4 regions of the Kitasatospora sp. NPDC059577 genome follow, and region 3 is predicted to be linked to each of the others. Evidence: riboswitches for the same ligand, from Rfam matches in the RefSeq annotation. Region 3 holds a riboswitch; each other region holds the start of a gene.
What was found. Region 3 has a riboswitch for cyclic di-AMP ahead of ACFV0O_RS07880 (NlpC/P60 family protein). Riboswitches for the same ligand answer to the same signal wherever they lie in the genome.
Positions count from the first base shown of each region.

Region 1: it holds a riboswitch for cyclic di-AMP, as region 3 does, so the genes downstream of both, ACFV0O_RS12775 (hypothetical protein) here and ACFV0O_RS07880 (NlpC/P60 family protein) in region 3, are expected to answer to the same signal.
Region 2: it holds a riboswitch for cyclic di-AMP, as region 3 does, so the genes downstream of both, ACFV0O_RS16530 (M23 family metallopeptidase) here and ACFV0O_RS07880 (NlpC/P60 family protein) in region 3, are expected to answer to the same signal.
Region 4: it holds a riboswitch for cyclic di-AMP, as region 3 does, so the genes downstream of both, ACFV0O_RS38910 (transglycosylase family protein) here and ACFV0O_RS07880 (NlpC/P60 family protein) in region 3, are expected to answer to the same signal.

Region 1 covers NZ_JBHWBZ010000011.1:128,139-133,946, reverse strand. Annotated here, with positions in the region: gene ACFV0O_RS12780 (hypothetical protein) at 37-669, shown strand; gene ACFV0O_RS12775 (hypothetical protein) at 754-2,064, opposite strand; cyclic di-AMP (ydaO/yuaA leader) riboswitch at 2,067-2,230, opposite strand; gene ACFV0O_RS12770 (MoaF N-terminal domain-containing protein) at 2,719-3,048, shown strand; gene ACFV0O_RS12765 (alpha/beta hydrolase) at 3,133-4,275, opposite strand; gene ACFV0O_RS12760 (TetR family transcriptional regulator) at 4,607-5,227, opposite strand; gene ACFV0O_RS12755 (SDR family NAD(P)-dependent oxidoreductase) at 5,369-5,808, shown strand, end outside.
Region 2 covers NZ_JBHWBZ010000017.1:116,426-122,233, reverse strand. Annotated here, with positions in the region: gene ACFV0O_RS16545 (sensor domain-containing protein) at 1-507, opposite strand, end outside; gene ACFV0O_RS16540 (GNAT family N-acetyltransferase) at 693-1,265, opposite strand; gene ACFV0O_RS16535 (hypothetical protein) at 1,308-2,183, shown strand; gene ACFV0O_RS16530 (M23 family metallopeptidase) at 2,301-3,134, opposite strand; cyclic di-AMP (ydaO/yuaA leader) riboswitch at 3,147-3,305, opposite strand; gene ACFV0O_RS16525 (YiaA/YiaB family inner membrane protein) at 3,502-3,792, shown strand; gene ACFV0O_RS16520 (alpha/beta fold hydrolase) at 3,859-4,740, shown strand; gene ACFV0O_RS16515 (TetR/AcrR family transcriptional regulator) at 4,815-5,381, shown strand; gene ACFV0O_RS16510 (SpoIIE family protein phosphatase) at 5,606-5,808, shown strand, end outside.
Region 3 covers NZ_JBHWBZ010000006.1:12,653-18,460, forward strand. Annotated here, with positions in the region: gene ACFV0O_RS07870 (NYN domain-containing protein) at 1-774, shown strand, start outside; gene ACFV0O_RS07875 (NlpC/P60 family protein) at 974-2,011, shown strand; cyclic di-AMP (ydaO/yuaA leader) riboswitch at 2,348-2,501, shown strand; gene ACFV0O_RS07880 (NlpC/P60 family protein) at 2,512-3,633, shown strand; gene ACFV0O_RS07885 (NlpC/P60 family protein) at 3,860-4,906, shown strand; gene ACFV0O_RS07890 (hypothetical protein) at 5,086-5,808, shown strand, end outside.
Region 4 covers NZ_JBHWBZ010000089.1:6,550-12,357, forward strand. Annotated here, with positions in the region: gene ACFV0O_RS38900 (septum formation initiator family protein) at 1-193, opposite strand, end outside; gene eno (phosphopyruvate hydratase) at 312-1,598, opposite strand; gene ACFV0O_RS38910 (transglycosylase family protein) at 1,871-2,674, opposite strand; cyclic di-AMP (ydaO/yuaA leader) riboswitch at 2,680-2,843, opposite strand; gene ACFV0O_RS38915 (cytochrome P450) at 3,087-4,445, opposite strand; gene ACFV0O_RS38920 (SDR family NAD(P)-dependent oxidoreductase) at 4,712-5,137, shown strand; gene ACFV0O_RS38925 (MazG family protein) at 5,211-5,808, opposite strand, start outside.

The DNA.
Region 1 (5,808 bases), on a different contig from region 3:
GAGCACCGGGAAGTGCGCGGCAGCGCACGGAGCGGCGTGAGGAAGCGGAGGTCCGGCACTGCCGGACTGGTCGCGGCGGTGACGGCGGGCTGCGCGGTGGCCGTCCTGGGCTCCGGCCCGTCCTGGGCGCTGCAGCAGCGGCCGGAGCCGCGGCCCGCAGTCGACGTCGCGGCGCCGGGCACGTCCGGGGCGTCCACCCTGCCGGCCCTGGTCCCGGCGCCGGGCGCGCCCGAGGCGTCCACCCTGCCGGCCGTGGTCGCCGCGCCGTCCCACTCCCACCTGGAGGTGGTCCGGCTCGACCCGGATCCGGCGGTGCCCGGCGGCACGACGACGATCCACGCCTTCGTCGCCGACTACGGCCCGGACACCACCGCGTCCCCGTTCACGGTCACCGTCACCCTTCCGGAAGGGGTGACCGCGGAGGGCCCGTACTTCCCCGAGGACTGCCAGGTCGTGGCGCTCGGCCGGCAGGTCAGCTGCGTGTTCGGTCCCGGCCTGAAGGAGGGGCGCAGCGCGACGGCCCTCGTCCCGGTCCGGCTCTCCCCCGCTGTGCCGCTCGGGCTCCTGGAGGGCGGGTCGGTCGCGGTGCGCAGCGCGGACGACCCGTTCGGGAAGAACCACCGGCAGCCGTACGAGATCAAGGTCGTCGAGACGTCCGGCGACGCCTGAGCCGCGGTGTCCCACCGGGCACCGGGCGCCGGCGAGCGGCTGCCGGCCTCCGGCGCCCGGTGGGACGGTCCTACGGGTTACCCGTCAGCGGTAGACGCGGACGTAGTCCGCCGCCATGGTGATCGGGGCGGTGCCCTGCGGCGCGGGGTGGTACTGCCCCGCGCTCAGGGAGAGGTTGAGGATCAGGTACGCCGACCAGTTGGCGCCGACGCCCTTGCCGTCCGAGAAGACCTTGACGCCGTTGACGTACCAGTCCACCGAGTTGGCGCCGTAGTAGGTACCGATGGTGACCCACTGGTCCTTCGCGATCGCGCTCGCGTCGGTGTAGTACGTGCCGTTGCCGGGGTTGACGTGGTTGGTCAGCTCCAGCAGGTTCGGGTTGTCGGGGTGGTACTCGAAGGAGTCGACCTCCCCGTTGCCGTTCTTCCAGGTCCACAGGGCCGGCCAGGCGCCGGTGCCGGCGGGCAGCTTGACCCGGGTCTCGGCGTAGTCGCCGGTCTTGACCTGGAAGCCCTCGCTGGAGCCCTCGGTGGTCAGGAAGCCGGTGTTCCAGGACTGCTTGCCGTTCTCCAGGGCCGGGCCGCCGGGGGTGGCGGTGAAGGTGGCGACCCCGTTGGCGACGCTGACGTTGTTCTTGTTCAGCCAGTCCAGCTTGTTGTCGTCCGGGTTGTGGTTCCCGTACTTGTAGGCGGTGCTCTTGTCGCCGACCCAGCGCTGGCCCCAGGAGATCGAGCCGTTGAACTCGTCGGACCAGGTCAGCGACTTGCCGGCGACCGGGGACGACGGGGCCGGGGACGACGGGGCCGAGGTGGACGGTGCCGGGGCGGTCGGGGTGGCGGTGGCGCTCGGAGTGGGGGTGGCGCTCGGGGAAGGGGCGGCCGTCGGCTTCGGGGTGGCCGTCGGCGCCGGGGTCGGCGCGGTGGTGCCGGTGGCCGAGACCACCAGCTGCTGCGCGGGCAGGTTGTGCCAGGCACCGGCCACGTCCTGCCAGAAGCCGAACTGGCTGTACGTGCCGGCGGGCAGGGTGCGGGCGCCGCTGGTGAAGTTCACGCCGCTCGGGCAGATCTGCACGTTGGAGGCGTTGCCGGGGAAGTCCAGGTTGGTGCCGCCCGCGTCGCGCACGCCCACCCCCACCGTCTTCGCGGTGAAGCAGGCCGAGGAGTGCAGGCTCAGCGAGGCGGTGGAGGCCTTGCCCGCGACCATGGCGGCGGGGGCGAGGCGGTCCTGGGTGACGGTCGGCGCGGTGGCGGCCTGGGCACCGGCGACGGACGGCAGTCCGAGCAGGCCGGCGCCGCTGATCGCGAGCGCCCCGGTGGCGGCGAAGGCGGCGTTGCGACCGCGGCGGGAGGGACGGGCGTGGCGCGGCGCGCTGCGCCGGGCGGCAGGCTGGGGCATGGGCGACCTCTGCGACGCCTGCGAGGTGAGCTGTCGGGTTCGGGCTGCAGTTGCCCGGCCGCCTGTGGCGCGGCTTCACCCCTAGCCTCGACCTGTGTGCGCGAGCGCACGGGCCGGGCGCCGACCTTGGTTCCCCCGCTCCCGTCCGCTGTGGTGCTCGGTGACCCGCCGGCGGGTGGACGGGACTCGGCGTCCCGGCGGCGGGGTCCGCGACGGCGGACGACCGTTGCAGGCTAGGCAGGCCGTACGTGAACGGACAACTCCCCCGGGCCGGTTGTCGCGCAGGTCACAGCGGTGTCGATCAACGACGCTGCGTGGCGGCCGAGTTGATCAATATTCCTGCCCGGCGGGATGATCCGCAGATGACCTGCGGGGCGCCCGGCCCGACGCCGGGGGCGGGGCGGCTCGGACAGGGCGGCTCGGACGGGCCGGTCGGGCGAGCTGGGCGCCGACTCGGGTGTGGCGCCCGGCGCCCGGGTGAGCTCCGAGCCCCGGCCCCCGGACCCCGGACCCCGGGCCCCGGCCGGCGGCGCGTCGGTGATCCCGACCGCGGCAAAGATCTGACCGAGTGCACCCGGTCGGATAAATTGGAGTTCCGAGATGTTCCGCCGTGCACAAGACCGCCTCCACCACGAAACGAGGAGCCGCCCCACCATGACCGCGTCCCCGCCCGCCTTCGCCGGCCGTACCTACGTCTTCCGGGCCGACACCGGCGCGGCCTTCCGCAACACCTACTCGGCCGACGGCACGCGGCTGCGCTGGGAGGGTCTCGGCGAGTCCGCGGGCCAGTGGGAGGACGTGCGGCTGCACGTCGCCGAGGTCGCACCGGAGATCTACTTCGTCAGCTGGACGGAGCAGAGCGGGATCACCGTCAGCCACGTGATGGACCTCAACAAGCTGACGGTGCGGGCCTTCTGGACCTTCGAGGGCGAGGGCGGCCGGGTCGGGCAGTTGCACACCGGGACGCTGGAGCGGGTGGCCTGAGCCGCGCGACGACCGCGCGACGACAGAACCCCCGGGGCCGTGGCTCCGGGGGTTCGGTGGTTCGGCCGTTCGGTAGTCCGGCCGTCAGGCGGTCGGGTTCGGCACCCTGAGGTGCTGGGACAGCCACTCCAGCGAGGACGGCAGCAGCGCGCTCCAGGTCTCGAAGTTGTGGCCGCCGTTCTCGAGCATGCTGTAGGAGACCTTCATCGGGCTCCGCACCGACTCGACGAAGGCCTCGGTCTCCCGCCGGTAGTCGCCGTCGCCCCGCTTGGTGCCGGCCAGCAGCACGGACACGTTCGGCTGCGGCAGGTTCTTCAGCCGCCACATCAGGTTGGCCTCGTCGCGGCGCTGCTTGCTGCCGCCGAACAGGTCACCGGTGGTCGGGTCGTCGGCGGCGTCGTAGTAGGCGGAGAGTGCGACGGCCGTCGGGAAGACGTCCGGGTGGCGCATGGCCAGCTTGAGCGCGCAGTAGCCGCCGGTCGAGTTGCCCATGAAGGCCCAGGCCTGCGGGTCGGAGGAGACCCGGAAGCTGGCCTGGATCGCCGAGGGCACGTCCTTGGTGAAGTACGTGTCGGACTGCGGTCCGTTCGGGACGTCCTCGCACTCGGTGTCCTGCGGCAGAGCGGGCGAGGGGCGCACCAGGACCATGACGGTCGGCTGCATCCGGCCCTCCTGCAGCAGCTTGAGCGCCGCACCCGGGTAGTTGAACCGGGTGATCAGGTTCTCGGCGATCCCGGGGAAGCCGGTGCTGACGATCACGGCGGGGAACTGCTTCTGCGCGTACTCCGGCTGGAAGTACTGCGGGGGCAGGTAGACGTAGCCCTCGGTGGAGAGCCGGCTGACCGCGCCGTCGATCCGGACCTTGCGGATCTCGCCCGACTGGCCGGGCTCGCGGCCCATCGCGCCGCCGCCCTTGACCGAGGCGTGGCCGATCGTCTCCACCAGGAGCCGCCCGGAGGCGTCCGCCTTGTTGTGGATCACCACCGGGCCGGTGTCCCCGGTGCCCAGCAGGTCGTCCCAACTGCTGTAGAAGGCGAAGTAGCTGTTCGCCACCAGCCCGAGCGCCGCGAGGACGGCGAGCTGGGAGGCGAGCAGCGCACCGATCCGGCCCAACACCGCCTGCCAGGTCTTCCCCGCCAGTCTCGGCCAAAGCCAGACCGTTCCCCCCATCACCACTACGGCGATCAATACGGTCAGCGCCAGCACCTTGTGGCTCGTCAGACCCATGTCCTACTTGCTCCCACGCCTCGAACTCCAGCCCCCTCCGCTGGGGACATCCGAGGAGTCGACCCCGGTTCCCCCCACCGGGGCGCGAAGATCAACCCTAACGCCAGCTGGGAGCCCGCTGATGACAGCTGGGAGGTCACGGGGAGCGGATGCCCGGTTTCGGGCGACAGAGTTCAACCGACAGATTTCAGCTGACAGATTTCGACATCTGTCATCTGTCATCCGCCGGCTGAAGCACGCACACCGAACTCCTCCGCCCCAGGACCCGTCCCCGCCCACCGGCGACCCGAGGGCGGACGAGCCGCCGACCGTCGACCGCCACCCGCCGGGCTCAGGACAGGCGCTCCCAGAGCCGTAGCCCCGCCGTGAGTTCACGCATGCAGCGGGCGCCCAGGTCGCGCGGGGAGCCCGGTCCGGTGGCGGGGGCGCCGGAGGCGGCCCACTGTTCCAGGGCGACCCGGATCGCCGCGGTCGCGGCGGCGGCGGCCAGCCGGATCTCCAGCGGATCCGCGCCCGCGGGGCACCGCTCGGCGAGGACGGCGCGCAGCCGCACCTCCGAGTCGGCGTGGACACGCTGCCAGGTTCCTTCCAGCTGCGGGTCTCGCAGCAGGCTGCGGGTCCACCGCATCATCTCGGCCCCCGCCTCGTCGGCCGGCGTCAGTGATGCGACCGCCGCGCTCTCCAGCGCCTCGCGCAGCGGCAGGTCGGCCGGACTGTCGGCGAGCCGCTCGACCCACTGCCGCCCGCCCGCCGCGAGCAGCGGGGCGACGGCGTCCTCCTTGACGGAGAAGTACCGGTAGAAGGTCCGCAGCGAGATGCCTGCGGCGAGGGCGATCTCCTCGGCGGTGGTGGCCTCCGCGCCCTTCTCGGCGAAGAGCGCGGCGGCGGTGCGGGCGATCTCCAGCCGGGTGGCGTCACGGCGGCGCTGGTTCAGGGTCGGGCGTCCGGTCACGGGGTCAGCCTACGCGGGGTGGTGCCACAGTGGCACGCTGCGCATGAGTGGCACGACAAGACTTATTGGCACAACGTGCCACATAGGCGTACCGTGCCTCCCGAGGTCGAGAGACCACGCACGAACGAACGGAGTACCACCATGGAGCGCTTCAGCGGGCGGAACGTCCTGATCACCGGCGGCGGCTCGGGCATCGGCCGGGCCACCGTGCACCGGATCCTCGCCGAGGGCGGGAAGGTCGTCGCCGTCGACGTCAACGAGGACGGCCTGAAGGAGACCCTCGACCGCGCAACCGCCGACGGCACCGCGGAGCGCCTGACCGTCCGGGTCCTGGACATCTCCGACGAGGCCGCCGTCGTCGCGGGCGTCGCCGGTGCGATCGCCGACCTGGGCGGACTCGACGTCCTGGTCAACGCGGCCGGCATCCTGCGGTCCTCGCACACCCACGGGACCACCCTGGAGTTCTGGAACAAGCTCCTCGCAGTGAACCTGACCGGCACCTTCCTGATGACCCGCGAGGCGCTCCCCGCGCTCCTCGCCGGCGGCAACGGCGTGGTCGTCAACTTCAGCTCCACCTCCGC
Region 2 (5,808 bases), on a different contig from region 3:
CGTCATGGTGAAGCTGAAGACGGCCCAGGGGAACATCACCACCTGGTGCAGCGCGGCCTTCCAGCCCGCGCCGTCCGCCAGCCGCGCGGTGATCGCGCCCCAGGCGCCCGGACGGACCGGGCGCACCGGCTTCGGGCCGGGGACGTCCAGGGCCAGCATGCCGCGCGCCCGGGCCCGCTCCAGCCGGCCGAAGCCGCGGCCGGCGGCGGTCAGGCCGGCCAGCACCGGCAGGCCGAGGACGGTGACGAAGGTGCCCAGGCCGAGGCAGAACAGGGTGATCGCGACGGCGAAGCCGGCGATCGCCACCGGCAGGCCGCTGAGCACGTAGCCGATCTCGCGGTAGTAGTGCGCGGAGAACGGCGCCGCCCAGAAGACGGGCGGCCGCTCGGTCCGGCGGGCGCGGTCGGCGTGCGGGTCGGCGGCGTGCGGGTCGGCGGCGTGCGGGTCGTCGCCGTACCCGCCCAGGAGGTCCCCCGCGTACTCCAGCGTGCTTCGGCTGCTGCTCATGTCCCGGCCCCCGGCCCTCGTCCTGACGTCGTCCGCGTTCGCTGACGTCGTACAGTCTGGCGGGACCGGTGGGTCGGGGGGCATCCGGAGGCCTGGCGGATCGGGGGTGGGGTTAACCCCCCGCCCGCGGGCCCGCCGGTCGCCGGCCGGCCGCGGGCCGGCTCGGCGGAGGCCGCTCGCCCGGTTCAGCCGGTCGGACCCGGCCACTCGTCGACGAGCAACGCGTAGCGGTACGAGTCGGACCAGGCGCCGTCCTTGAACCGGTCCTGCCGCGCCCGCCCCTCCAGCCGGAACCCGAGCTTGGTGAGCACCCTGGCGGAGGCCGTGTTGTCCACGTCGACCCGGGCCGCCAGCCGGTGCAGGTCCAGGGTCCGGAAGGCGAAGTCGCAGAGCAGGCCGGTGATCTCGCCCGCGTAGCCGTGGCCCCAGGACGCGCGGCCGAGGACGTAGCCGAGGTGGGCGGAGCGGTACGTCCCGAGCGTGAGCGAGGCGTGCCCGATCGGCGTCGCGTCCTGCGGGTCCTCGGCGTCGGCGAGCCTGGTGACGGCGAGCCGGTAGGTGTCCCGCTCCTCGGCCATCGCCTGCTCCAGGTAGAGCTCGATCTGGTCGGCGCAGGACTCGCGGTCGCAGGGTTCGAAGGGCAGGTGGCGGGTGACCTCCGGGTCGCCGAACAGCGCGTGCAGGGCGTCCACGTCGCCGTCGGTGTGGTGGTACTCGCGGATGGCCAGCCGGGGGCCGACGAGTCGTACGGGGACCATGGCTGCCGACCCTACCGGCCCCCGGCGACTACCGTTCGGACTATGAACGACGAAGACCTGCGGCTCGCCCCGCGCACCAGGGCCGCCGACCTGCTCGCCTGGGCGGCCGATCAGGGCCGCACGCCGGTGGCCGAGGGGCCGCTGCGCGCGGTGCTGGCGCTGCTGGAGCTGGGCGGGAGCAGGATGCACGACGGCTGGCCCGAACTGACCTCCGACGCGGTGGAGCACCTGCTGTACGAGCGGCTCCACCTGTACGTCCAACCCCTGCCCGAGGAGGACCCGCTCGCGTACGGCGACGCCGTCCGGCTGCTGATCGACCACCAGCGGGCGGCCCGGCGGCTCAACGCCAAGCGCCAGGAGCGGCTGCACGCGGAGGCCGAGTGGCAGGGCGAGGTCGCGGCCGGGCTGCTGCGCCGCGCCGACCTGGTGACCTGGCCCCGGCTGTACACACTGCTGCTGCACGCGTACGGGGTCGACGTCGCGGACGGGGCGGCGGTGCGGGACTGGCTGGCCGGTTTCGGGGAGCTCGCCGAGGAGGAACGGCTGGCCGCGTACGAGGCGCTGGCGCCGGCCGGCTGGCTGGACGAGCCGGACGAGCAGGGCTGGGGACCGGGCCGGGTGCTGTCGGTCGGCATGGCCACGGACGGCGCGCGGCGACTGCTGGAGCAGGGCCTGATGCGGCGCAGCTACCGCAACCTGGCCGAGCTGAACGCGCTCGGCCGACCGATGCCGGACGAACTGACCGGTGACTTCGGGCAGTTCGAGGAAGCGGCGGTCGACGCGGCGCTCGACCTGTTCGGGGTGTGGACGGTGCCGGGGCTGCCGCGGCTGCTGGTGGAGGAGTTCCCGGAGCTGGCGCCGGAGCCGGGCCCGGAGGAGATCGACGCGTACCTGGCGCAGCTGCCCGCGGAGGAGTGAGACGTCGTGACGGAGCCCCCGGTCGTCGCGTACGACCGGGGGCTCCGCGCTGCTTCGGGGGCTGCCCGGGGTGCTCCGGGGGCTCCGCGCGCTTCCGGGGCCCCGGCGGAGGGTCCGCTACGGGGTGAGGCCGCGCTGCTGGAGCCAGGGCTCGGGGTCGACCGGGGCGCCGCCGCCGGGGCGGACCTCCAGGTGCAGGTGCGGGCCGGTGACGTTGCCGGTGGCACCGACCTTGCCGATCTGCTGGCCCGAGGTGACCTGGCCGGCGCCCTTGATGATCGAGGAGAGGTGGCAGTACCAGATCTCGGTGCCGTCGGGCAGCGTCTCGACGATCCGGTAGCCGTAGGAGCCGGACCAGCCGGCCGAGGTGATGGTGCCCTGGCCGAGCGCGTACACCGCGGTGCCGGTGTCGGCGGCGAAGTCCAGGCCGGTGTGCACGTTGGCCCAGTAGCGGGCGCTCTGGCCGTAGTGGGCGGAGAGCCGGTAGTCCTTCACCGGCAGGGTGAGGGCGGCGGCGCGCTTGGCCTCGGCCTCCTTGGCGGCGGCCTTGGCCTCGGCTTCCTTGGCGGCGGCCTTGGCCTCGGCCTCCTGCGCGGCCTGCACGCGGGCGCCCTCCTCCGCGGCGGTGCGCTGGCTGTCGGCCTGCTGCTGGATGCGGGCGGCGAGCGCGAGGCCGGGGTCGGCGGAGAGGGCGACCGGGGTCTCGTCCGGGGCCTCGACGGCGGGGGCGGCGGCCGGGGTGGCCGAGGCGAAGCCGGTGGCGCCCAGGGTGGCGGCGACCGCGGTGACGCCGAGCAGCGGGGAGGCGCCGCGGGTCTGACGCGGCATCCGGTGCCGGTTGGTCTCGACCTCGGGGCCGAAGGCCTCGGGCGCGTCCGCGCCGGGGTGGTCGAGGAGCTGGGTACCGGCTGCGGGGCCGGCCGGGTGTGCCGGGGTGTGCGTCGACGCCACGGAGGCGCGCTCCTTTCCTTCCTTCGCGCCTACCGGGTTAGCTGACGGGTTCGGAGCAGGAAGGTCTCCTACGGCCGGGCCGGGGCCCCGCCGATTCACCCCAAGGAACGTGGTTCCCCGGCTCCCTGACCTGCCCGGAGGCCGGCCGACGGGATTAGGCGACGGCGCACGGTGCCGTCTGGGTACGGCGTTGACGACCGCGCTGCGTTATCAAACGTTAATCCTAGGGCGCTCCGATTCCAAGCCATCCGTCCGGGACGACCGCGGAGCGGATGATCGGACGTCAACGAACGACCCCTCATGCGAGCACCCCATCTGAGTACCCCTACTCATGTGCGGTCACACCGGGCGGCCGCATCCTGGCGCCATGAGCGCACCGATGCAGAACCGCACCACGGCCGCGTACTACGTCCAGGCCATCCTCTCCTTCGCCCTGTCGGGCACCGCCGTCGCGGTCGGGATCGCCTACCTGCCGGTCGGCGGGTGGACGCGGGCCTTCCTCGGGATCGGCCTCCTCTACACCGCCACCTCCGCGTTCACCCTGGCGAAGGTGGTCCGGGACCGGCACGAGTCGAACGAGATCGTCAGCCGGGTCGACCAGGCCCGGCTGGACAAGTTGCTCAGCGAGCACGACCCGTTCAGGGTCGAGGGGGCCTGAGGCGGGAGCGCCCGACCTCCTCCCGCGCCCGGACGCTTGACAGCTAAGGCTATTAGCCTTAGCTTTATGGCTATCGGCAGCACCGCCGATGCCCGCGACGGCGGACCGAGGAGGCCCACCATGAACGCCACCGACACCCCCGACACCCAGTACCTGGCCCTGCCTGGCGGGCGCATCGCCTTCGACGACACCCGGCAGGGCGACGGCACCCCCGTCGTCCTGCTCCCCGGCATGCTCGACAGCCGGGCCGCGTACCGGCACCTCCGCCCCCTGCTCGTCGCCGCCGGCCACCGGGTCGTCACCGTGGACCTGCGCGGCTTCGGCGAATCCTCCATCGCCTGGGACGACTACGGCCCGGCCGCCATCGCCGACGACGTCCTCGCCCTCCTCGACCACCTCGGCATCGAACGCGCCGTCCTCGCCGGGAACTCCTACACCGGCGCCACCGTCGTCAAGGCCGCCGGGGACGCGCCGGAGCGGGTCGCCGGAATCGTCCTGATCGACGCCTTCGTCGAGAACCCGCAGCCGGGCGCCCTCATGCGCGGCGCCCTGCGCCTGATGGGCGCGGCAATCGTCCACTGGCCCGCCTCCTGGGGCTTCTACCTGCGCCGGATGGCCTTCCCCGGCGCCAAGCCCGCCGACTTCGACGCGTACGTGAACGGGCTGGTCGCCGCCCTGCGCACCCCCGGCCGCAAGACCGCCACCCGCGGCTACGTCAGCGGGGACTCCGCGCCGGCCGGCTGGACCGCCGCAGTGCGGTGCCCGGCACTCGTGGTCATGGGCAGCAAGGACCCCGACTTCCCGAAGCCCGAACTCGTCGCCGACCGGCAGGTCGCGGCACTCGGCGCGCGGAAGGCGATGATCGAGGGATCCGGGCACTACCCGATGGCCGACGCCCCGCAGGCCACCGCGGACGCCCTGCTGCCCTTCCTCGCCGAACTCGCCTGACCGCCGGCGCCCGACGTTCCCCGCCGGCGCCCGACAGATTCCCCGCCCGACTCCCGTACGGAGAACCCGAAGCCATGCCCCGCGTAGGACTGACCCCCGACCAGGTCGTCGACCACGCCCTCGCCCTCATCGACGAACAGGGCACCGAAGCACTGACCCTGGCCGCGGTCGCCGCCCGCGCCGGGGTCGCCACCCCCTCCCTGTACAAGCACGTCAGCGGCGGCCTCGCCGAACTGCGGCGGATGATCGCCGTCCGGGTCACCGAGGAACTCGCCGACCGCCTCGCGGACGCCGCGGTCGGCCGCAGCGGCGACGACGCCGTGGCCGCCGTCCTGCGCGCCTACCACGCCTACGCCACCGAGCGCCCGCACCGCTACAACGCCCTCCCCCAGGCCCCGCAGCCCGACGACGACCTGGCCCGGGCCGCCACCCGGCTCGTCGGCGTGATCATCGCCGTCCTGCGGGAGTACGGCCTCGACGGCTCCGAGGCGATCCACGCCGCCCGCACCGTCCGCTCCCTCGCCCACGGCTTCGCCTCCCTCACCACCGCCGGTGCCTTCCGGCTCTCCGAGGACCTCGCCACCACCCAGGAGCGCCTCATCACCACCCTCACCACCGGCCTCCGCAGCTGGCCCGCGTAGCAGGCCGGGCAGTCGGGGCGGCAGTCGGGGCGGCGGGCGGCCGGCGGCCGATCCTGATGCCGTACGGGTGGCCGCCGTCGGCGCTGCCGCTGCGTCCGGTGCGCGCGGTGGCGCAGGACGTCCCGGACGACCGGACCCCGGTGCTGGTGCCGGTGTCGGTGCCGGTGCCGGTGCGGCGGCTGGGTCACCCCTCACCGTCCGGGGAAATGGGGTATTAAGAATCAGTGCCCCCCTCCGAGGACGAGAACCGGACACCGGACGAGAACCGGACGCCGGACCGGCGCCGGACCCCACTGAGCAGTCCGACCGCCCGCAGTGCGATGCGCTGCGTGCGCCTGCTGCTCGGCTGCGCCGACGCGGCCGAACTGCTGGGCACCGTCCTGGCCGAGGGCCCGGTGTGGATCACCGGCGAGGGTTCCGCGCTCTA
Region 3 (5,808 bases):
GAGAGCGACACCCGTCGGGCGCAGGCGGAGACGCGCCGGGTGGCCGGGGAGCTGGAGGCCCTGAAGGCCCAGGGCGCGGCCGAGCGCAGCGCCGCCGAGACCGAGGCGCGGCGGCTCAGGCACCGGGTCTCCGAGCTGGAGACCGCCGCCGAGCAGGGCCGCCGGTCCGCCCGCGAGGGGCGCAGCGTCGAGGACATGAGGCTGCGGCTGCTGCTGGACACGATGTTGCAGTCGGCCCAGGGGCTGCAGCGGGAGCTGGCGCTGCCGGTCTCCCAGATCCGCCCGGCGGACCTGGTGGAGGCGGTGGTGCCGGGGGCGGCCTCGCCGCACGACGTGGCCCGGCGGGGGCTGGCCGAGGACGACCCGGCGCTGCTGGACCAGCTGTTGGCGATCCCGCAGGTGCACCTGGTGGTGGACGGCTACAACGTGACCAAGACCGGTTATCCGACGCTGCCGCTGGAGCAGCAGCGGATCCGGCTGCTGGGCGGGCTGGCGATGCTGGCGCAGCGCACGCAGGCGGAGGTCACCTGCGTGTTCGACGGGCAGGACCTGGACGTTCCGGTGATGATGGCGCCGCCGCGCGGAGTCCGGGTGCGGTTCAGCCGGACCGGGGAGACCGCGGACGAGCTGATCCGCCGCCTGGTGCGGGCGGAGCCGCAGGGCCGTCCGGTCGTGGTGGTGTCCGCCGACCGGGAGGTCGCGGAGGGCGTGCGGAAGGCGGGCGCGCGCCCGGTGGCGTCAGTGCTGCTGCTGAACCGGCTGGCCCGGCCCTGAACCGGGCCGGGCGGGATGACGCCTGCTCAGCGCCGGTTTCGCAGTGGTGTGCGGGTCCGGTGAAGTCGGTGTGGGAAACGGAGTTCACGCCTTCGGGGGAGTGGCAAAACCGGTAGATCCGCACTAGGGTCTGCCGTCAAACCTATTTTCCGGAATCTCATCCAATCGGGTGAGTCCGTTGGAAGAAGGAGCCGGTCCCTTGGCCTCCCACCGCCGTCCCAAGCAGCCGAGCCGCGCGCGGGTCTCCGTGCTCACCGCTGCCGCTGCGACCGCGGTCGCCCTCTCGGCCCAGGTGGCCGCCCACGCCGCGCCGCAGCCGAACAAGACGGACGTCAAGGCGCAGATCGACCAGCTCCAGGAGGAGCAGGAGCAGGCGGCGGAGAAGTTCAACGGCGCCAAGGAGCGGTCCGACCAGCTGCGCAAGCAGGCCGACCAGCTGCAGGACCAGGTGGCCCGCGGCCAGGAGCAGATGACCCAGCTGCAGGGCGGGCTGGCCGAGGTCGCGGGCGAGCAGTACCGCACCAACGGCATCGACCCCTCCGTCCAGTTGATGCTCTCCTCCGATCCGTCCGGCTACCTCCAGAAGGCCTCCACCGTCCAGCAGGCCAGCGCCAGCCAGGCCGAGGCGCTCAAGGGGCTGCTGGACCAGCAGCGCCGGCTGGACCAGGAGAAGTCCGAGGCCGCCGCCGTGCTGGCCTCCCTCGACACCACCACCAAGGACCTGAACCAGGCCAAGGCGGACGTCAACACCAAGCTGCAGGCCGCCCAGGACCTGCTGAACTCGCTCAGCGCCGCCGACCGCGCCGCGCTGAAGGCCCAGCAGGCGCAGGACGACCGGGCCTCGCGCGGCAGCGACCGGGTCGACCTGAGCAACCTGCCGCCGGCCAGCGGCTACGCGGCCGTGGCCGTGGCCAAGGCGATGAGCAAGCAGGGTTCCCCGTACGTCTGGGGCGCCACCGGGCCGAGCACCTTCGACTGCTCCGGGCTGATGCTCTGGGCGTACGGCCAGGCGGGCGTCTCGCTGCCGCGCACCTCGCAGGAGCAGGGCCACTACGGCACCGCGGTGCCCGGGCTGGCCGCGGCGCAGCCCGGCGACCTGGTCATCTACGGCGGCGACATGCACCACGTCGGGATGTACATCGGCAACGGCATGGTGGTCCACGCGCCGCACACCGGTGACGTGGTGAAGGTGATGAAGGCCGACGCGATGCCGATCAACACGATCCGCCGGGTCTGACGGCCCGACACGCCGGAGAGGTTCGACCGGCCCCTGTGATCCGCACCACCCCCGTCGGGGGTGGTGTTCAGGTTTTCGAGCGTTTTGCGACCAACGGGTGAGACCTGATCAGCCTTGCGTACGGCAATGGTCACCATCGGTCATTTTCACAAAGGAACTTGGGTAATCTTCCGTCTTTTTTCTGACAAGGATTTGAACCGATCACGGTTCAGTTACTAGGGTCATGCCCCAGAGCACCGCAGTGTCGATCACCCAGCCAGGGTGGCGGCGGTGGTCACCGTCGAGTTCGCGAGGCAGCGGGGCAGGTCGAAGCGACTGCCCGACAGGGGAGCCCAGCAAGCGGGGGCGCTGCGCAGCGGAGCCGGGGAACCACGTTCCTCCGGGGTGAATCGGCGCCAGGTCGGCCGGTGGAACGGCCGTGAGGCGTCGTAGGGCATGCTTCCGGCCCGAACCCGTCAGCTCACCCGGTAGGCGGACGTAGGAAGAAGGAGCCCGCCTTCGTGGCGTCCCATCGTCGTCCCAAGCCAGCAGGCCGCGCCCGTGTCTCGATCCTGACCGGTGTCGCCGCCGCAGCCGTCGCCCTCTCCGCGCAGTCCGGCGCGCACGCCGACCCGCAGCCGACCAAGGACCAGGTCAAGGAGCAGGTCGACCAGCTCAACGTGCAGGCCGAGGTGGCGACCGAGCAGTACAACGCCGCCCAGGAGAAGCAGCAGACGCTGGAGAAGCAGGTCTCCGGTCTCCAGGACCAGGTGGCCCGCCAGCAGGAGCAGGTGACCGACCTGCAGGGCGGCCTCGCCCAGATCGCCGGGGAGCAATACCGCAACGGCGGCATATCCCCGACCGTCCAGCTGATGTTCTCGTCCAGCCCGGACAACTTCCTCACCCAGGCCGGCACGCTGAACCAGGCCGGCGACACCCAGAAGAACCAGCTGAAGCAGCTCCAGGAGCAGCAGCGCAAGCTCGACCAGGACCGCGCCGAGGCCCAGGGCAAGCTCGCCGAGCTGGAGTCGACCACCCAGCAGCTGAAGGCCTCCAAGGACGAGGTCCAGAACAAGCTGAAGGCCGCCCAGGACCTGCTCAACACCCTGACCGAGCAGGAGCGCCAGGCGCTGCGTGCGGCCGAGGAGAAGGCCGCCGCCGACGCCAAGGCCCAGGCCGACGCCGCGAAGGCCCAGCAGCAGGCCGCCGACCGCGCCTCGCGCGACAACAGCCGCACCAACCTGTCGGCGCCCTCGTCCACGCCGGCCGGCGCGCTCCCGGCCCCCGGCAGCTCGCGCGGTGCCGCCGCGCTCTCCGCCGCGGCCTCCAAGGTCGGCAGCCCGTACGTGTGGGGCGCCACCGGCCCGAGTTCCTTCGACTGCTCCGGCCTGATGGTCTGGGCGTTCAACCAGGTCGGCGTCTCGCTGCCGCGCACCTCGCAGGAGCAGGCGCACGCCGGCACCCGGATCGGCACCGACCTGTCCCAGGCCCAGCCCGGCGACCTCCTGATCTTCTTCGGGGACGCCCACCACGTCGGCATCTACGCCGGCAACGGCCAGGTGCTGCACGCTCCCAAGCCGGGTGCGTCGGTCCGCTACGAGGCCGTCACCAACATGCCGCTGAGCAGCATCGTGCGGGTCTGATCCCCGCTCGGCGCCTCCGGGCCCGGTCTTCCACCACGGAAGGCCGGGCCTGCGGCTTTTCCGGCTGCTCGGGCTGATGTCCGATTAGGAGTCAAATATTCGGGTCCGGAGGGGTTTGGACTCGCTTGCCCGGACTCGCTAACGTCTGCCACCGGACTCCCGCTCGACGGCCGCCCGCAGTGGGGCGGCGGCGGGGCCGCGCCGCCGGATTGGAGCCGTTGCCGCCATGCCCGTGCACCGCCGTTCCCAACTGCTCGCCCGCGCGCTGGTGCTGACGGCGGCCGCCACCACCGCGCTCGGCGTCGCGACCGGAGGCAGCGCCCAGGCCGCCCCCGGCAGCCCGGACCCGACCGACCGCAAGGAGGTCAAGGCGCAGGTCGAGCAGCTCTACGAGGAGGCCGAGCAGGCGTCCGAGAAGTACAACGCGGCCCTGGAGGCCCAACGGCGCCTCCAGGGCGAGACCACGATCCTCCAGGGCGAGATCGCCGTCGCCCAGGACCAGCTCAACGAGCTGCGCGGCAGTCTGGCGACCGTGGCCGGGGCGCAGTACCGCGGCGGAGGGATGGCCCAGGCCGCCCAGCTGATGCTGTCCTCCGACCCGGAGGGGTACCTGGCCCGGGCCCGGACCATGGGCCAGGAGGCGCAGCGGCAGCAGGAGACGCTGCACGAGCTGGTCGCCCGCGAGCGCCGGCTCGACCAGCGGCGCGTCGAGGCGACCGGCAAGCTCGCCGAACTGGACGAGGCCCGCCGCTCGCTCGCCGACGGCAAGCAGCAGATCCAGCAGCGGCTCGCCGCGGCGCAGAAGCTGCTCAACGGCCTGGGCGCCGGCGAACGGGCCAGGATGACCGCCCAGGACGCCCGGGACGCCGAACAGCGCGCCACCCGCGGCACCGACCGGCTGGACCTCGGCTCCGCCCCGGCCGCCTCCGAGCGCGGGGCGGCCGCGCTGGCGGCCGCGGTGCGGATGGTCGGGGCTCCGTACGTCTACGGAGCCACCGGGCCCCGCGCGTTCGACTGCTCCGGTCTGATGTACTACAGCTGGCGGCAGGCAGGAGTGACCCTGCCGCGCACTTCGCAGGCCCAGGCGTACGCCGGCCGGCGGATCAACCTCTCCGAAGCGCGACCGGGAGACCTGGTGATCTTCTACCGGGACATGCACCACGTCGGCATGTACGCCGGCGGCGGCGTGATCGTGCACGCCCCCTACCCGGGCGCCAAGGTCCGCTACGAGAGCGTCAACGCCATGCCGGTCTCGGGGGTGGTCCGGCTCTGAGCGCCTCGACGTGCGGCCCCCACGGGCCGCATCCGATAGACCGGCCCCGTCGCGCGCTGTCGCGGCGGGGTGCGCTGCTGCTCGCGGCCGGCGGGCTGGCCCAGCTGTCGCTGCCGCCGGTCGCCCCGGCGGCGGCACCGGCCCGGCAGGCGGCCGATCGGCGCGCCGAGGTGGCCGCGGTGCTGGCGGAGCGGGCACGCTCGCTGCCGGCCCGTTCGGGGCTTCCGGTGGTCGGGGCGGCGTACCGCAACCTGGTGCTCGCCGCGGGCGGCGGGCCGGACCGGCTGACCGCCGCGGCCGACCTGGTGGTGCGGATCGCCGGGTACGACGACGACCCCGTGGTGTACCCGCGCCGGATCGCGCTGACCGGGGCCCAGGACGGCTGGCGGGTCGAGCGCGAGGAGAGTGCGAGCGGGCCGCCGGCGCTCTGGGACTTCGGCCCCGGACGGTCGGCGCCGGGCGCGCACTGTCTGGTGCTCGGGTCGGCCGACGGACCCGACCCGGCCGGACTGGTCGCGGTGGGGGACCGGGCGGTACCGGCCGTCGAGGAGGTCTGGGGCGGGGCGTGGGCCGGTCGGCTGCTGCTCGAACTGCCCGCCACCGAGGAGCAGTTCGCGCGACTGTTGGAGGTCGACCCGGCGGGCTGGGCGGGCATGGCGGCGGTCACCGTGGCCGCCCCTGGCGCGCCCCGGCACACCCCGGCGGACCGGGTGCTGGTCAACCCCGAGGCGTACGGGCGCCTCAGCGACTTCGGCCGGCAGGTGGTCATCACGCACGAGGCCACCCACGTCGCGACCAGGTCCGACACCCGGGCCTGGACGCCGCTGTGGCTCTCCGAGGGCGTCGCCGACTGGACCGCCTACCGCGACTCCGGCCGCAGCCCGCAGCAGATCGCCCCCGAG
Region 4 (5,808 bases), on a different contig from region 3:
CCTGCCAGCGGGCCTTGTCGCGGCGCAGCTGCTCGACCTGCTGGCGCGCGTGGTCGGCCTTCGCCCGCTGGGCGGAGATCTCGGCGCGCTGGGAGATGAACTGCCGCGTCGGGTAGGCGAGGATCGCCACCAGCGAGCAGAGCACCAGGACGAGGACGGTCGCCCGGCTCGTGAACCGAGGCCGGGCCGCCAAGCCCGGGATCCTCCATCCTGCCATCTCCCGTATCCCCTCCTGGTCGCGACGGTGCCCCGCCGTCCACCCTACGGGGTGAACGGCGGGGCACCGGTCAGGCGTGCGCTGGCGCGGGTGCTCAGCCCTCGTGCTTGAAGCGCGGGAAGGCGCCGCGGCCGGCGTACTCGGCGGCGTCGTCGAGGATCTCCTCGATGCGCAGCAGCTGGTTGTACTTGGCGACGCGCTCGGAGCGGGCCGGGGCACCGGTCTTGATCTGGCCGCAGTTGGTGGCGACGGCCAGGTCGGCGATGGTGACGTCCTCGGTCTCGCCGGAGCGGTGCGACATCATGCAGCGGTAGCCGTTGCGCTGGGCCAGCTCGACGGCGTCCAGGGTCTCGGTCAGCGAACCGATCTGGTTCACCTTCACCAGCAGCGCGTTGGCGGTGCCGGTCTCGATGCCCTTGGCCAGGCGGGCCGGGTTGGTGACGAACAGGTCGTCGCCGACCAGCTGGACCTTGTCGCCCAGCTTGACGGTCATGGCCTTCCAGCCGTCCCAGTCCGACTCGTCCAGCGGGTCCTCGATGGAGACCAGCGGGTAGGCGGCGACCAGCTCGGCGTAGTACTCGATGAGCTCGGCGGCCGACAGGGCCTTGCCCTCGAACTGGTAGGCGCCGTCCTTGTAGAACTCGGAGGCGGCGACGTCCAGGGCCAGCGCGATGTCGCGGCCGGGCACGTAGCCGGCCTTCTGGATGGCCTCGGTGATCAGGTCCAGGGCCTCGCGGTTGCTGTCCAGGTTCGGCGCGAAACCGCCCTCGTCGCCGAGGCCGGTGGACAGGCCGCGCTCCTTCAGCACGCCCTTGAGGGTGTGGTAGACCTCGACGCCCCAGCGGACGGCCTCGGAGAAGGACTCCGCGCCGATCGGGGCGATCATGAACTCCTGGATGTCGACGTTGGAGTCCGCGTGCGAGCCGCCGTTGAGGATGTTCATCATCGGAACCGGCAGGACGTGCGCGTTCGGGCCGCCCAGGTAGCGGAACAGCGGCAGGTCGCTGGCCTCGGAGGCGGCGTGCGCCACGGCCAGCGAGACGCCCAGGATGGCGTTCGCGCCGAGCGAGGACTTGTCCGGGGTGGCGTCCAGGTCCAGCATGGCCTGGTCGATCAGGCGCTGCTCGGTGGCGTCGTAGCCGACCAGCTCCGGGCCGATCTGCTCGATGACGGCCAGGACGGCCTTCTCCACGCCCTTGCCGAAGTAGCGGTTCTTGTCACCGTCGCGCAGCTCCAGCGCCTCGAAGGCGCCGGTGGAGGCACCCGAGGGGACAGCGGCACGACCCGTGCTGCCGTCGTCGAGGCCGACCTCGACCTCGACCGTGGGGTTGCCGCGGGAGTCGAGGATCTCACGGGCTACGACGACATCGATGGACGGCACGAGGCATCTCCTTGCGGAAGCAGGGTCCGGCTGACGGTGGCGCTGTCAGCGGGACGATTGCGGAGTCGTTACGGACCAGAGCCTAACCGCCCGGGCTCCCGGGACCACGTCGGCCTCGGTCCCGTCTCAGCGTGTGGCCCCACTACCCACCGGTAGTTCACCTGCTTGTCCCAGCTTGTCCCACCGGACCGGGCGAATGCGGACGAAGGGGGCCGGCGGCGCCGACCCCCTCTTCGTACCCCGATACCGGGCCGGTGCCGGTGCGGACGGGCTCAGCCGAGGTGCAGGACCTGGCCGGGCATGATCAGGTCCGGGTCGCCGCCGACCGTGCCGCGGTTGCCGTCGTAGAGCGCGTGCCAGCCACCGGACACGCCCTGGGCGGTGGCGATCGACGACAGGGTGTCACCGGAGCGGACGGTGTAGTCGTGGCCGGTCTGCGCGGCCGGGGCCGGCTGGGCGGCGCGCGGGGCCGCGTGCTTGGGGGCGTACTGCTGCGCCGACTGGTCGACGGGCTTCTCGGCCCGGTCGGGCGCGGCGTGCTTCGGGGCCTGCTTCTGCGCGGGCTTCTCGACCGGCTTCTGCGCGGGCGTCTGCACCGGCTTCTCGACCGGCTTCTGGGCCTGGCGCTTGGGCGTCTGCTGCTGCGGGGCGGACTGCGGCTTGGCGTCCGAGGAGGTGTCGACGGACGCCGGGGCGCCGCCCTTGCTCAGACCGGCCTTGACGGAGCAGACCGGCCAGGCGCCCGGGCCCTGCGCGGCGAGCACCTTCTCGGCGACCGAGATCTGCTGCCCCTTGCTGGCCTGGTTGGCCTGCGGCGCGTAGGCGGTGCCGCCGTACGCCTTCCACGTGCTGGAGGTGAACTGCAGGCCGCCGTAGAAGCCGTTGCCGGTGTTGATGCTCCAGTTGCCGCCGCTCTCGCACTGGGCGACGGAGTCCCAGGTGGAGGCGGGGGCGGCGGAGGCGCCGGTGGCGGTGAGGAGCGGCATCGCGAGTCCGACGCCGGCCACACCGGCGACGGCGATGGCCTTCTCGGTCTGAGTGCGACGACGGTGGCGGCCGGATCCAACGAACAGCATGAGGAGGTCCCTCTCCGCACGCCTGCGAGGTGAGCTGTCGGGTTCGGACCGGGAGGTGGCCCGGCCGCCGTGCGCGGACGATTCCGCGCGGGCGGCTTCACCCCAAGCCGTGGGGACGGCAACAAACCTGGTTCCCCCGCCCCTGCCCAGGGTCTGGTCGGTTTCCCGTGGCGCGGCGGGCAGGATTCGGCGTTCCGCGCACGAGGTCCGCAGCTGCGAACTCCAGGGAGACTAGACAGATCCTCAGACCGATCACAAGCTCATATCACCGATATCACACAGAAATTACGGCACGTGTCCGATCGCCTACCAACGGCGCCGCCATGTCTGGTTTGATGGCCGTTCACACCCCGCCGGAAGGACGTCGGGCGACGCCCCGTCAGTGCATCGCCCGCCGTTTCGTCACCTTGTGTCAGTTTGTCGGAGGCGCGTAAGGGGAGTGCGGAGGCGTGTGCGGGGAGCGGCTCTCCGGACTGAATTCGACCGGGAGTTCCCGCAGACCACGCATGATCAGGCCACCGCGCCACCGCAGATTCTCCGGACTTTCCGCGAGTTGCAGATCCGGCAGCCGGGAAAGCAGCGTCGCCAGCGCGGCACGCCCCTCCAGACGGGCCAGCGGAGCGCCGATGCAGTAGTGGATGCCGTGCCCGAACCCCAGGTGGGGATTGTCCTTCCGGGCCAGGTCCAGGGTGTTCTCGTCCGAGAACCGGGCCGGATCGCGGTCCGCGGCGGCCAGCACCACCAGCACCGGATCACCCACCGGGATGTCCACCCCGCCGATGGTCAGCGGCCGCGTCGCGAACCGCCAGGTCGCCAGCTCCACCGGCCCGTCGTAGCGCAGGAGTTCCTCGATCCCCGTCTCCAGCAGCGCGCTCTCCCCGCGCGCCACCGACTCCTGCAGCGACCGGCGCTGCTCCGGGTTGCGCAGCAGCGCGTACGTCCCGTTGCCGATGAGGTTCACGGTCGTCTCGAAGCCCGCGAAGAGGAGGATGAAGGCCATCGCCGCGGCCTCGTTCTCGGTCAGGTGCTCACCGTGGTCGCTCGCCCGGATCAGACCCGAGATCAGGTCGTCACCGAGGTCCGCCCGCTTGCGGTGGATCAGCTCCAGCAGGTACGCCCGCATCCGCTTCACCGCCCGGCCCACGCCGCCGCGTTGACCACCCCCGTGCCGGATCATCATCCCCGCCCAGTCGCGGAAGTCGTCCTGGTCCTCGGCCGGCACGCCCAGCATGTCGCAGATCGCGTAGATGGGGAGCGGGAAGGCGAACTCGTGGATCAGGTCCGCCGAACCGCGCTGCGCGAAGCCGTCGATCAGCCGGTCGGTGAGCTGCTGCACCCGCGGCTCGAACTCGGCCACCCGGCGCGGGGTGAACGCCTTCGACACCAGTCGGCGCAGCCGGGTGTGGTCCGGCGGGTCGATGTTCAGCAGGTGCGTCATCAGGTCCGCCTGCCGCTCCCCCGGGATGCCCACCCGGCCGGTGCGGTGCGCCTGCTCGCTGTGGTGCGCCGGGTTCTTCGACAACCGGCCGTCCGCGAGCGCCTGCCGGGCGTCCGCGTACCTCGTCACCAGCCAGGCCTCGACACCGCTCGGCAGCGTCGTGCGGTGCACCGGGGCGTGCTCGCGCAGCCACGCGTAGGCGGGGTACGGGTCGGCGGCGAACTCCCAGGTGAACAGCTGCGGAGCGGCGGCGTCGGGCCGCGCTCCCGCGGGCCGGGCGGGGTCGTCGGACGGCACTGCGGCGGACCGGGCGGAGTCGGGCTGAGCTGGCATGGGACGACCGTATCCGGTGGGTGCGCGCCACCTTCCGCCGACGGCGCGCGACTCCCCCGACAACGGCGTGCGACGGGCGCGCCAACGCTCCGTGGACGACCCGTGGACGGTCCGTGGACAGCTCTTGGAAAGCTCTTGGCCGGACGGCGGGCGTGAGCCTGGTCACCTGAGGGGTAATCCCTGTTGCGGAGGGTCAGGAACTGCCTACGATCCTCCGCAGTACGCGTGGGCGCCGGTGCGGTGTCGCCCACAGGGAGGAGCAGGCCATGCGGGTCAGCGGGTCAGTCGTCGTCATCGCGGTACTCGACGGCGGGTCGGGCGCCGACCTCGCCCGCCGGTTCGCCGCGGCCGGCGCCGCCGGAATGCTGATCGCCGACCAGCACGTCGGCATCGCCGAGGACCTCGCCGCCGAACTCGACCGGACGGGCTGCCCCGTCGTCGGCGTGTCCGGCGACATCCGCCGCCCCAGCGACGTCGCCGCCCTCGTCGACACCGCCGAGAAGCACCTCGGACCGATCGACCTCTTCGCCGTCGCGGGCCCGGACGGCGAGCGCATCGTCTCCCTCGCCGACCTGCCCGACCACCTCGACCTGGAACGGCTCGCCGAACTCGTCGTCCTCGTCGGCGAGGCCATCGGGGAACTCGTCCCGCCGCAGCGGCACCCGGTCGAGACCGCCGCCCGGGCGGCCTGAGCACCCGGGGCCCAGCCCGGGCCCCCGGCCTCCGCCCGGCCCCGCCCGCCCGGCCTCCGGCCGGGCCGGGGCCCTACTCCGGCTTGAGGCCCTCGGCCGCGCGCACCGCGTCCCGGTACCCGCGCGCGGCCGAGCGCAGCGCCGCGTCCACGTCCACCCCTGCGTCGTGCGCCCGCTGCGCCACCGCCAGCAGCAGCCCGCCCGCCGACTCCGCCGTCAGCGCGTCCGGCAGCTCGTACGGCTCGTCCGGAACCCCCGTGAAGCCCGCCCGGCGCACCCGGGACACCAGCTTCGCCGCGTACGCCAGCGACGGCAGCCCGGCCGGCACACCGTCCAGCACCGACTCGCGGTCCGCCTTCTCCGCCGCCTTCAGCTGCTCCCAGTTCGCCTCCACCTCGGCGGCGCCACCGGCCTCGACGTCCCCGAACACGTGCGGATGCCGGTACATCAGCTTCTCGACGATGTCGCCGGCCACGTCGTCGACGGTGAACGGCTCCGTCGGGTGCTCCTCCGCGATCCGGGAGTGGAAGAACACCTGGAGCAGCACGTCGCCCAACTCCTCGCGCAACGTGTCCCGGTCCCCCTCCTCGATCGCCTCGACCAGCTCGTACGCCTCCTCGACCAGGTACTTCACCAGGCTCTCGTGCGTCTGCTCGGCGTCCCACGGGCAA